DNA from 2 places in the Paenibacillus sp. BGI2013 genome. Region 1 is predicted to be linked to the other one. Evidence: predicted binding sites of a transcription regulator. Region 1 holds the regulator's gene; the other holds the start of a gene.
The links. Region 1 encodes CtsR, which represses protease genes until heat stress. Its sites were predicted from a motif close to ATGGTCAATAAAGGTCAAACA; they were not measured.

Region 2: a site for CtsR is predicted at 1,981-2,001, ahead of clpP (ATP-dependent Clp endopeptidase proteolytic subunit ClpP). Genes of this name have one in related genera too.

The regions. Positions count from the first base shown of each region.
Region 1 is NZ_PJFA01000022.1:726-3,944, forward strand. It holds gene CXK86_RS29940 (GNAT family N-acetyltransferase) at 1-1,008, shown strand, start outside; gene CXK86_RS29945 (CtsR family transcriptional regulator) at 1,470-1,931, shown strand; gene mcsA (protein-arginine kinase activator protein McsA) at 1,963-2,487, shown strand; gene mcsB (protein-arginine kinase McsB) at 2,516-3,219, shown strand, end outside.
Region 2 is NZ_PJFA01000014.1:37,204-40,422, forward strand. It holds gene CXK86_RS26015 (stalk domain-containing protein) at 30-1,127, shown strand; gene clpP (ATP-dependent Clp endopeptidase proteolytic subunit ClpP) at 1,296-1,892, opposite strand; tRNA gene CXK86_RS26025 (tRNA-Arg) at 2,069-2,143, opposite strand; gene CXK86_RS26030 (sugar-binding transcriptional regulator) at 2,570-3,219, shown strand, end outside.

The sequences.
Region 1 (3,219 bases):
CACATCATTCCTTTTCAAACCTATATTCATGGCAGATCGTTCGAGATGGGCGGTATTGCGGGTGTTGCCACCTGGCCAGAGTATAGACGCAAAGGCTGGGTAGCGGGTCTGCTGAAGCATGCGTTGGAAGAAATGAATCGTAACAAACAGAGCATATCATTCTTGCATCCATTCTCTTTTGGTTTCTATCGGAAGTATGGATGGGAGACGTATGTTGAATTTAAACGTTATAAAGTACCTACAGCTCATTTGCCTCAGAAAAAAGCGACACCTGGAACAATTCGGCGTGGGGATCCGGGCCTCAGCATATTAAAGGAAGTATACAGTGCTTATGCTGAGCGTTATAACGGAACTCTGGTTCGGGATGATGCAAGGTGGGAGAATTCAGTTCTTGTTAATGGGACCAGCCAGAAGGCTGTATATTACGATGAAGCTGATGCAGCACAAGGTTATCTTTTATATGAGGTTAAGGAAAATAAATTTACCATTAAAGAGATCATCTATCTGAATGAAGAGGCTAGGCAAGGGCTGTGGACCTTTATTGCTAACCATGATTCCATGATCCAGGAAGTTACGTTGCAGGCGCCTGCCAGTGATACGCTTGCCTTCCAATTGGATAACCCACGGATTCAGCAGGAGATTGTACCTTATTTTATGGCGCGTATCGTTAGTGTAGAGCAGTTTATATCCCAGTATCCATTTGCAAGCCAGGACTCACCGGTTCAGATTGTACTTCAGGTAGAAGATGCCCACGCTCCATGGAATGAAGGGGTATGGCAATTAAACGTAGCAATGAACGGAACAGCGTCCATATGGAAAACATCGGAGCCAATTACTGATGATCAGATCATTAAGGTGGATATTCAATCCCTTACCGCGGTGCTCATGGGATATCGCAGACCAACGGAAATGGCACGAATCGGAAGAATTCACGGACCGAACACAGCAATCAAGGCTTTGGAACAAGCGATTCCTGAACGGGAAACCTATTTGCTCGATTTCTTCTGATGACTATTCCCACTGCTCCATTTAACTTGATTAGCTTATATAGAAATACGGCGTGATTGAAAGACAAATGGACTTCTCCAGCAATTTTGGGGAGGTTTTTTTGTGTCTGGGGAATATTTCGTGTAAAATCGTAAAAAATGAATAGTGACCCCACTTGGCAAAACCACAAAATATGTTATAATGGTTATAAAGTCAAAGAAAGTCAAAGTCAACTAAAGGTTTAATACTTAAGTAGCTTTCTTTCTACAATCTGATGCATGATCGCCAATATACGGGATTCATTTCATCGGAGGATCAAGGGAATATTAAAGGACCTTCGTGCTTCCTTCGCTCTCCTGTTAACACCTGTGGAAGCAAGATTCGCTGTTTCCCTGATTGGTTAAATGGGTAGAGAAGGTGTACTCTGTGGGGGCGTGTGGGTCCTTATTGACTTAACGTTTCAGACAGTGGAGGATGATTGGATGCGTAATATCTCTGATATTATCGAACGATATCTGAAGAGTATTTTGCATGAAAGTCCCGAAGGAATGGTTGAAATTCAGCGTAATGATCTGGCAGATCAATTCTCATGTGTACCTTCCCAGATCAATTATGTCATCAGCACACGTTTTACACTCGAGAAGGGATACCTGGTAGAGAGTAAACGCGGCGGTGGTGGTTATGTTCGCATACAGCGCATTGAATTACCGGCCCAATCAGCTCTGCATAATCATTTGCACCATAGTATTGGTGAAGAGATCGGGCAGACAGCTGCCGAAGGTCTGATCTATCAACTGGAAGAAGCGCGCTTCTTGAACAAACGGGAAGCCGGGTTGATGCGAGCTGCTGTATCTAGAGAGGTTATATTGGTCAAACTTCCTTACCGGGATCAAATTCGTGCCAGAATGTTGAAGGCGATGTTAATATCTTTGCTCGGTAAATGAAAACTATCGGGGTCAAAGGAGGTACATCAATATGCTGTGCCAAGAATGCAATAAACGTCCGGCGACACTTCATTTTACGAAGATCGTAAATGGAGAGAAGACGGAATTCCATATTTGTGAGTCATGTGCCCGTGAAAAAGGGGAAATGATCCCTGGAACAGCAGGTGGGTTTTCCATTCACAACTTGTTGTCCGGATTGCTTGATTTTGATCCAGCCGGCAAAAGTGGATCGGCAGGAACACCACCTGCAAAAGCTCTTCAATGTGAAGAGTGTGGTATGACGTACGCACAATTTAGTAAGATAGGCCGGTTCGGCTGCAGTTCATGTTATAAATATTTTGACAGTCGTCTGGATCCTTTGTTCAAGCGGGTTCATGGTAATACGTCCCATGTAGGCAAAGTGCCTGCACGAGCTGGTGGTCGCATCAAGGTGAAACGGCAAATCGCTGATCTGAAGCGTGAGCTCCAAGAGAGCATCGCGCAAGAGGAATTTGAAGAGGCGGCCCAGATCCGTGACCAGATCAGAGGACTTGAAAAAGGAATAGCTCAGGAGTAAAGTTTGTCATGAGTAGGAGGGATGCGTAATGCCTAATCTGCGCTTTACAGAGAAGGCGCTCAGCGACTGGATGCGCAGTGATGCGGCTGATTCCGAAATTGTCATTAGCAGCCGTGTCCGGATTGCACGCAACCTTCAGCATGTTCCGTTTCCGATGCTGGCTTCCAATGAGCAATCGGAAGAGGTGCTGAATAAGCTGAGCGAAGTACTTCAATACGATGACGTTCATGCCTTTGGGGATTTTCATACGTTGGATCTGATCGATATTGACGAACTCGACAAACGGGTGCTGGTGGAGAAACATCTCATCAGTCCAAGTCTTGCGAATGAATCCAGGAATGGTGCGGTTATTCTCAGTGAGGATGAGTCAGTCAGTATTATGATTAACGAAGAGGATCATCTTCGTATCCAGTGCCTCTATCCGGGGTTCCAGGTGAAAGAAGCCTGGGAGAAAGCTTCCGCAATAGATGATGCTTTTGAAGCGCACGTGGATTATGCTTTTGATGATCGCAGAGGATACTTAACCAGCTGTCCTACTAATGTAGGTACAGGTGTTAGAGCATCGGTTATGATGCACTTGCCTGCCCTGGTGATGACACAACAGATAGGCCGTATTCTAACCGCAGTTTCCCAAGTGGGATTGACGGTAAGAGGAATATACGGTGAAGGTAGCGAGGCGATGGGTAACCTGTTCCAGATCTCGAACCAGATTACATTGGGACAGACCGAACA
Region 2 (3,219 bases), on a different contig from region 1:
AATTGTGAATTCGGAGAGGAGTTTTATATATGACATCATGGAAAAAATGGACAAGTGCATTGCTCGCAGCAGGAATTATTGTAGGTAGCGGTTCGGTGTGGCAGGACAGTTCGGTTCAGGCGGCATCGGTATCCTCGAAAGTGACAACCACAGCTGAGGTGACCCTGAAGTCGGGTGGAAAAACACTGACTCAAAAAGGACTTCTTCAAGGTGGTTCAACTTGGGTATCTCTTACGGCAGTTAAAGATGTGGCAGGTGGAACGCTGAAATATGATGCGAAAACCAAAGAGTACGCTTTGACAGCAGCCAATAACACAATGACGATCAGCCTATTGGATGGCGAGCCGAGTGTTCGAATTAACAACTATTATCCTCAAGTGGAAGCAAAATTGATTCAGGGTCGATTATATATCCCATTCTCGGCAATGAGAGATTATCTGGGTGTACAGGGGAATTGGGATGGCAAAACCAAAACGTTGACACTCAGCAAGGTGAAACAAAATAACGTTAAAATTAAAGCGGCAACAGTTAATGTTACTGTAAAAAATGCTGAAGTAGATGTTCAATATCCGCAAGTGAGTGGACTTGCCAGCAAAGAAGCTGAAGCGGCGATCAACAAAGTGCTGAAAGACGAAGTGGATGCTTATGTAGCTGACTTCAAGAAACAGACATCTGAATTCGGCGGTGCAACAGCCAACCGTCCATATGCATTTGAGAGCTCCTATGTAGTGACGTACAACGAAAAAGGCGTGCTGGGACTCATTACACAACGATATGAGGATTATGCTGGCGCTCATGGCATGACATACCGTACGGGACACACCTTTGCACTGGACACAGGCAAGGAGCTTACGTTAGATGATGTGCTGCAAAATAACAAAACGATGCGCGAGACGTTGAGTAAAAAAGTGGGTGAGCAACTGAAAGCCCGCGGTGGATACCTCGACGGTTATAAAGGGTTGAATAAAGATCAAGATTTCTATGTGACACCAACGGGTGTAGTTGTGTTCTTCCAGTTGTATGAATATACGGCGTACGCAGAGGGATTCCCTGAAATGCCATTTACGTATAAAGAGCTTCTCCCTAAAGGTACAGAACCTTTCAGTAATGTATCTGGAACCAAATAAAGAAATCATTATTATGCACTCTTAAGTTTTCTTCCTTATAAAATGAAAAAAGAAGCCCCCATCATAATTATGATGAGGGCTTCTTCTCGTATAGACAACACAATTATATGTTGCTGATTACGTTAGGTGTTGATTATGTTAACGCGTAGACCGTGGTCTACGTCACACTTAGATGCCTTGTGATCCTACGTTTTCGATAACTTTATCAATGATACCGTAATCGGCGGCTTCAGCAGCACTCATGAAGTAGTCACGATCTGTATCTTTCTCAATCCGCTCCAGCGGTTGACCTGAACGCTCAGAGATGATGCGGTTCAACGTATCACGCATTTTCAAAATGCGACGAGCACGGATTTCGATGTCAGAAGCCTGACCTTGTGCACCACCAAGTGGTTGGTGAATCATAATTTCACTGTTTGGTAATGCAAAACGTTTACCTTTTGCACCGGCATTCAACAAGAATGCACCCATGGAAGCCGCCATACCTACACAGATGGTAGATACATCCGGTTTGATGAATTGCATTGTATCGTAAATCGCCATACCGGCTGTAATCGATCCGCCTGGGCTGTTGATGTATAAGTGAATGTCTTTCTCCGGATCTTCCGCAGCCAGGAACAACATCTGTGCCATAATGGCATTAGCCACTACGTCATTAACATCGCTACCAAGGAAAATAATACGATCCTTCAGCAATCTGGAGTAGATGTCGTAGGCGCGCTCACCCCGGTTGCTCTGTTCAACGACCATTGGAATAAAACTCACGTGAAAAACCTCCTTGGAATGTAAATGTTATTGGTGTTTATACTTAAACTGTTACCGTATTACCCACATAATAAACAATTCCAAACAAAAAGTCAAAGAAAGTCAAACTAACTTGCAAAAAAAAGAAACCTTTCCGGTTTCATTGGTTAAATGGGTTATGAGCTGTTAAATAAAAATGGCGCGCCCGCCAAGAATCGAACTTGGATCTCAGGCTTCGGAGGCCTACGTCATATCCATTGGACCACGGGCGCACATTATGTGACAGCAATAATGATTATAGCTCATGAAATATTTAATTGCAAGCAGTTCGTTGTGGTATTGGTTTGGATTAACCTAAAAATGATCATGATGAAGAAGAGTGGATAAAGAGTACATTTAAGTAAATGCTATTAGAGGTTTTGGACATGCCGTATGAAATGTGATTCTGAGCGATATGTAGATTGAATTCATTTGTTTCTTCTATATATGGTATGCGTGAGCTAGTCCTAGATCATGGAAGTCTAAGATTGTGAAAATAGGCGCGTACAAACGCTGAATGCGTGTCGAAATAACACGTTGAAACACTTGCATGTCGCGTCAGTTTTAGGTAGAATAGACGTGGGACTTAAAAAGTTAACCCGGGACGTTTTAGGGCCACGAAAGAGAGCTTAGAACGAGAACTTGCGGGAGTGGAAAGCATGCGAACGATTTTAGAAGTACAAAAGCAGCTTCTGCCTGATCTCATGGATATCTTGAAAAAGAGGTATACGATTCTGCAACAGATCATGTTATCGGATGTGATCGGACGGAGAACGTTAGCTAATTCCATGCAGATGACCGAGCGGGTTCTGAGGGCTGAGACCGATCTGTTAAAGGCTCAGGGACTTATTGAAATTGACAGTGCAGGAATGAAGATCAGCGAGGCAGGGTATGATTTGCTGCAGCAGTTAGAGCCCGTAGCCAAAGAGCTGTTCGGATTATCCGAGCTGGAAGAGCGCATCAAGCAAGCCTACGGTCTGCAAAAGGTAGTTGTGGTTCCTGGCGATTCGGACGTTTCTCCATTTGCCAAAAGGGAACTGGGCAGAGCCGGAGCGAAGGCTCTCGGCAATATCATGAGTGACAACGACGTTGTCGCCGTTACTGGCGGTTCAACAACGGCCGAAGTCGCAGAACAACTAAATCCGCCAACATCGCTCAAAGGTGTCTGGTTCGTACCGGCACGCGGTGGACTTGGAGAAAGCCTTGAAATTCAGGCTAATACGATCGCATCCACAATGGCAAAACGGGTAGGGGCGCAATACAAACTCCTGCATGTACCGGATTTGCTCAGTGATCATGCCTATGAATC